Regions from separate parts of the Providencia sp. UF-224 genome, predicted to be linked through region 2. Evidence: predicted binding sites of a transcription regulator. Region 2 holds the regulator's gene; each other region holds the start of a gene.
The links. The regulator Fur, encoded in region 2, represses iron uptake genes when iron is present. The targets are predictions, from matches to a motif close to ATAATAATGAGAACNACTATCAA.

Region 1 (2,282 bases), on a different contig from region 2:
TCTTTCGCACTAAGTGTTAACAAGGATGAAGGTAAGGCTGCACCGTTTGTGAGCTGTGGTGCACTAACTGAGCCACAAATTGCGGCTCAGGTTAAAAGTGATTTTATGCATAATCGTTTACCTCGTTGGACAGAAGAAAAAGCCGCATTAGGTAAAAAAGCTGTCGCTTGGGTTAATGATAATGAGGTTACGAAGACAGATACAGGATATACCATCCCGTTAGTCGTTCGAGGTTCAAAATCTGATCTGCATTATTCTGTTTCAGTGGATTGTCAAAACAATACTGTAACGTATAACACGTCTAAATAATTCAGCAGTATTCAGCTGTTTGCATTGAAAAATTGAAAAGAGGGTTATCCCCTCTTTTTTCTTAACGATTTCTCGGTTCGTACGGTAACCGTGAGAAATTTTGTGATAACTGACGGTAATAAACCAGCCGTTCTCTAAAATACTCCCTCAAATGTTCGGGTTGCTCCCGCTCAACAGCGTCAGCAAGGATGGCGATGTTATAGCGTTCTTTGAATGCAACGCCAGATGCCAATAAGTCAACGTTAACTTTATCCATTTCATCTTTGGGTAATAAAGCAAGATTGTGGCTCATATTAATTCTCTATCACATAATGGAACTTAGGAATATTGTAGCGATTAAATGAGAAGAAGTCTCAATTCTTTATCGAAAAGAACGTGAAAATATAACTAAAATAATATAGTTTTATATTTAATTAATAACTTTGAAAACAGTGAAAGATAATGAGATTGATTATTATTGTTTTTAACAAAAGTTATTAATAATCAGTAAATTGGATTTTTTTGTTTTCAGAATGTTTTGGGGTTTTAATTATTGTAATACTGTGCATAATAGCTTCAGGAATATTTAAACATTAAGGTAAAAAATATGTTAACTACTGATATGGTCAAAAAATTAAACGAACAATTAAATCTTGAGTTTTACTCTGCGAACCTTTATTTGCAAATGAGTGCGTGGTGTAGCGATAAAGGCTACGAAGGCGCGGCTGCTTTTTTAAAAGCACATTCTCAAGAAGAAATGGAACATATGCAGCGTTTGTTTGATTACCTTAGCGATACAGGGGCTCTGCCACTATTAGGTCAAATTGCGGCACCACCTGTTGATTTTAAATCTATTTCAGATGTTTTTAATCAAACGTATGAGCACGAGCAATTAATTACGCGTGAAATTAACAAACTAGCGCACTTAGCGATGACAACACAAGATTACTCAACGTTCAACTTCCTACAATGGTACGTTGCTGAGCAGCACGAAGAAGAGAAATTATTTAAATCTGTGTTGGATAAACTGGACATGGTGGGTGAGTCTGGTAAAGCGCTATTCTTACTGGATAAAGATTTAAAAAACCTGTCATCAACAGCGCACATTTAATTTTGTGTTGTGAATAGGTCATTACTAAAACGTAATCTCTCTATTTGATGTATAAAGACCGTAATAGGCTTATGGACAAAAGTGGTTAATTTCAATGTTCATAAGCCTTTTTCTTTTCATTTTGTGTGAATACTCACAGGATGAGCCCCTAAATCCCGTTTTTAAGCGGCACAAACCGTTTTTTTCCGTATAATGATTGGCAAATATTCTAAATTCACCTGCAAATTAAGAGGTTACTATGCCAATTACCCATATTAAATCTTCATGGCGCAAATTAAGTGCAATTGCTGTTCTTTTCTTAGGGATGTCTTTCCAACAAGCTTTTGCCCATGCCCATTTAAAAGACCAACTTCCAGCGGAAGGTGCTGCAGTTGAGCAAACACCTGAGTCAATCACGTTAAATTTTTCTGAAGGCATTGAGGTTAACTTTACAAAGGTGTCTATCATTGGCCCTGAAAAAAACATCATCAAAACAGGGAAAGCAGCGTTAGACCCTAACAATGACACTAAAGTGATTGTGCCAGTTGAAGATAAACTGACTTCAGGCAAATACGACGTTAACTGGAGTGTTGTTTCTGTTGATGGTCACAAAACCAAAGGGACCTATAGCTTTACAGTGAAATAATATGTCACTTGAAGCGTTTTATACCTTAATTCGTTTTATTCATTTTATCGCTGCAATATTGATGTGTGGAATGTCAATATTTGTGGCGTTGCTCAGTTGCGGGCAATTTAGCTATTTAATTAGTCGTTATTTGAATAAAGGGATTAACTTCTGTGCTGTTATCACCATTATGACCTCTTTTGGCTGGATGCTAGCACAAGCGGGTTTAATGGGCGATGGCTGGGAGGACGCGACGGATTGGGATATTTGGCAGGGTGT
Region 2 (2,282 bases):
TTGGCGTTGATATCGTAACGTGTTCTTCTATCTTAGAAGTAATTTCAGGTTCACGAATGGTAGGGGTTTCTTCAGGGGTTTGTTTGTTTTGTCTTTTGGTGAACATTTTACTTACCTTTTTTTGATTGAAGTATAAGATCAAGAACAGAATTGATAATACAAATGAAAATAAGGTGATGGCTGTATGACGAAAAAACCATCCTATTAAAGTAAGAAACCAGAAGAAAAAACTAGTATTAATAAAAAGATATGTTTTTTTCATCAGTTAATCTCTTACGAAGTACGAGAACAATCCAAATAAGTCTAGCTAAAAATATACAAATTACATCATATAGTTGTAATTTAACTTTTTTATTACACTTAAATTGTTTATTAAATTAAAAAAAGTAAAACTATATAGCAATATACTGAACTTATTTTAGACGTTAATTAGATAAACTATATGACAGTGATATGAAAAAAAGATGCAAGGTATATTTTAGATAACGTTATGCATCACTATGATATCATTGTAAATATTCTCAAATAGAGAAGGTGTGTTCATCCGTCAAACAATATAAAGGATTTGAAGTGAATTGCAACTTATTATAGAACACTTCAATATTTCACCTTAACGACATATTTTAGTGATAAATATAAAGTAAATGAAAGAAATTATGGATATTCTCACTGAGAATGCTTAATTTATCGGTGGATGGATACAATAAAAAAGCCCGATAATGGTGGTTATCAGGCTTTTGAAGAATGGGTCACCATCAAAATATGATGGTGATTAATTTATTACTCTTTTGCTTCGTGTGCGTCAGCGTTATCGCGGCAATCACCATCAGCGCAGTGGCCATATAAGTACAAACTGTGGTTAGACAGCTTAATACCGTGACGTGCGGCGATATTTTTTTGGCGAGTTTCAATCGATTCATCAGTAAACTCAATCACTTTACCACAATCTAAGCAAATTAAGTGGTCATGGTGATGCTGCTGAGTTAATTCGAATACGGATTTTCCACCCTCGAAATTATGGCGCGTAACGATACCTGCATCATCAAACTGGTTCAATACACGGTATACAGTCGCTAGCCCGATCTCTTCGCCCATATCAATCAGCTTTTTATAGAGATCTTCCGCACTGACGTGGTGGCACTCAGGCTCCTGAAGTACTTCCAAAATCTTAAGTCTTGGAAGAGTGACTTTGAGTCCAGCATTTTTCAATGCTTTATTGTTGTCTGTCATGCGGGTTTGTCCTGTATCTTAAATCATAAATTTAACAATAATGAGACATTTTTAACATAAATCCAGTTGTCTTCTAAACTGATTTACAATTATAGGCATGGAAAATAAAAATAGAAACCATGCATTGTCTCATTATTTTGATAATCTCTTATAAGTCTATCCAATTAGGATATTTAATCGATTATTTTAGACCGAATGACGTTCCGCGATGGTGCATTTTGAGCGGAAAGGAATTCGGCCTAAGCGTAACACTTGTTTTTAATCGACTAGCCAAGAATTTCAGCTAATGACATCTCTTCAGAGATTTGTTTGACCCATGCATCCACTCGTTCATCTGTTAACTCCGGTTGGCGATCTTCATCAATCGCTAATCCGATAAAGTGGTTGTCATCTGCCATACCTTTTGAAACTTCGAAGTGGTAGCCTTCGGTTGGCCAGTGCCCAACAATCACCGCACCTCTTGGTTCGATGATATCGCGAATAGTCCCCATCGCATCACAGAAGTATTCTGCATAGTCTTCTTGGTCTCCACAGCCAAAGAGAGCGACGAGTTTACCTTCAAAATCAATTTCTTCTAATGTTGGGAAAAAGTCATCCCAATCACATTGTGCTTCGCCGTAGTACCAAGTTGGAATACCAAGAAGTAGAATGTCAAAAGCTTCAATGTCTTCTTTGCTGCACTTTGCAATGTCATGAACTTCTGCTACGTCTTTGCCTAATCTTTCTTGGATCATTTTGGCAATATTTTCTGTGTTACCTGTATCACTTCCGAAGAAAATACCGATGACTGCCATAAACTGATTAACCTCTTGTTTTTCTAAGAGAGAAAGAAGGAGTGTCTCAACTTCTAGAACTCATTTAGAACGAAAATAAATAGAATTTTATGCCTTATTCTGGCGAAAAAACTTTTATAAGTCTGTCAAATTTGTGTGATTTACTAAGATAGCGTTACTTGAGTATTGTCTCATCAACTTGTTGAAGTTGTGACATCAAAATTTCTTCTATTAATTCACTACGGCTTATATTTTTTTCTTCAGCTAACTGATTCAGTA
Region 3 (2,282 bases), on a different contig from region 2:
GCAGAAACCATGACCGCAGAGCAAATGGCATTTACCATTCGCTACAGCAGCGGCATTGTGTGCTTGTGTATCACTGAAGAGTGTCGTAAAAAACTGGAACTGCCAATGATGGTGGAAAATAACACCAGCCAAAATCAAACGGGCTTTACCGTGACGATTGAAGCAGCAAACGGTGTCACGACAGGTGTTTCAGCCGCAGACCGTATTACAACTATTCGTGCAGCGATTGCCGATAACGCAGTGCCAGCAGACCTAAACCACCCAGGCCACGTTTTCCCATTGCGAGGTCGCGAAGGCGGTGTATTAGCACGTCGTGGTCATACAGAAGCCTCTATCGATTTAGCGTCTTTAGCAGGGTTTAAACCAGCAGGTGTATTATGTGAATTGACCAACGATGATGGCTCAATGGCTCGTACACCAGATGTGACGGCATTCGGTAAGCAACATGGTCTGACGGTAGTGACTATCGAGGATTTAGTTCAATATCGTTTGCAGCTTGAAAAGAAAGCGAGCTGATCCTCGTCATATTTCGCGCTGTGGCGGTGTTGGCTTCTCTTAGCCATCTTAGTCACATACTTATGTATGCTCCTAAGAATGACTTCGTTTGCCGCCTAGCCACAACGCGAACTATTTAGAGGATGTCTTCGTCGTATTTCAAGCGGTGGCGGTGTTGGCTTCTCTTAGCCATCTTAGTCACATACTGGTGTATGCTCCTAAGAATGACTTCGTTTGCCGCCTAGTCACAACGCGAACTATTTAGAGGAATATCCTCGTCATATTTCGAGTGATCACTGCGTTGGCTTCACGCCGCTACCCTAGTCACATACTTATGTATGCTCCTAGGGATAGCTTTGTTTTGCCGCCTTGCGCTAACTCGAACTATTTAGAGGAATGTTCTTGTCGTATTTTGAGAAGGCGCTCGTTTTTTTAAACTTAAATATAAATGGCTAATTTGACCAGAGTTATTTAAGTTATTGATAATACGTTAAGCATATAGAATATTATTAAGGCCACTGAGTTGCACACCTCGTGGCCTTTTCAATTTTTTTGATGATCATACTCATAATTAGGCCACTGTGTTTTTTGCACAAAAGCGTATGCTGTAAGTAGAAACTAATTGAGTTGGAGTTGAAATCATCATGTCGGTAAATACTTCAGTCGTAAATAACAAGATCCCCGCGATTTTTATAGGCCACGGTAGCCCAATGAATGCTATCGAGGACAATCCTTATACCAAAGCGTGGGAGCAGCTCGGCAAAACCTTACCCCGTCCAAATGCGATATTGGTGATTTCAGCGCACTGGTATACTCGTGGTACGGCGGTGACCTCGATGTTAAAACCTAAAACGATCCATGATTTTGGCGGGTTTCCAGACGCATTATACCAAATTGAATACCCAGCACCAGGTTCACCAGAACTTGCTCAGCAGGTTGCTGATTTATTAGCACCAGAACCTATTTACCTTGATAAGGAAGAGTGGGGGCTTGACCACGGGACATGGGAAATTTTAGTGCGCATGTATCCAGAAGCGGATATTCCGGTGATCCAATTAAGCATTGATGGCACAAAACCTGCGACTTGGCATTATGAGTTAGGCAAAAAGTTGTCAGTTCTCAGAGAGCAAGGCGTGCTTATCATGGGCAGTGGGAATGTGGTGCATAATCTGCGTGCGATGAATTGGCAAAATGCACAAGCAGAGCCTTATCCATGGGCTTTGTCTTTTGAACAATTTGTCTACGATAACTTGCAAAGCAACGCTCTCCCACACCCGCTCACTAAAGGGCTAGAAAGGGAAGATGGCAAATTATCCAACCCATCGGCAGAACATTACCTGCCTATTTTACCCATTTTAGGAGCTTGGGATGGTGAAGAAGAGATAAGCACACCGATTGAAGGAATTGTGTCGGGGTCGTTGAGTATGATGTCGGTCATCGTCGGTTCTTCCTCGTCATATTTCAGGCTGTAACGTTGTTGGCTTCTCTTAGTCATCTTAATCACATACTTGAATGACTTGGTTTGCCACTTAGCTACAACTCGAACTATTTAGAGGAATGCCTTCGTTGTATTTCGAGCCAATCGCACGGATATTTTAGGTTGTCATATTTTTTAAGGCATAAAAAAGCCCAAACAAAATTAATTGCTTGGGCTTTTGTGATCGAGTTATTGATCAGTCGATGATTGTATGTGGATAGAAACGAGACAGATCTTGAGTGATCAGTTCTTTATCTTCACGAATACAAATTCCCGCAGGTTGATCATTCACCAACCAGCTCCCGACTAA

Region 1: a site for Fur is predicted at 745-767, ahead of ftnA (non-heme ferritin). Genes of this name have one in related genera too.
Region 3: a site for Fur is predicted at 1,048-1,070, ahead of ygiD (4,5-DOPA-extradiol-dioxygenase). Genes of this name have one in related genera too.

Annotation. Positions count from the first base shown of each region.
Region 1 is NZ_JBSICC010000001.1:9,848-12,129, reverse strand. It holds gene yebF (protein YebF) at 1-309, shown strand, start outside; gene AC4IFO_RS00060 (DNA polymerase III subunit theta) at 371-601, opposite strand; gene ftnA (non-heme ferritin) at 896-1,399, shown strand; gene yobA (CopC domain-containing protein YobA) at 1,638-2,024, shown strand; gene copD (copper homeostasis membrane protein CopD) at 2,026-2,282, shown strand, end outside.
Region 2 is NZ_JBSICC010000005.1:55,602-57,883, reverse strand. It holds gene AC4IFO_RS06860 (bactofilin family protein) at 1-106, opposite strand, end outside; gene fur (ferric iron uptake transcriptional regulator) at 781-1,230, opposite strand; gene fldA (flavodoxin FldA) at 1,497-2,024, opposite strand; gene ybfE (LexA regulated protein) at 2,179-2,282, opposite strand, start outside.
Region 3 is NZ_JBSICC010000006.1:20,402-22,683, reverse strand. It holds gene ribB (3,4-dihydroxy-2-butanone-4-phosphate synthase) at 1-516, shown strand, start outside; gene ygiD (4,5-DOPA-extradiol-dioxygenase) at 1,140-1,967, shown strand; gene AC4IFO_RS07770 (glutathionylspermidine synthase family protein) at 2,169-2,282, opposite strand, start outside.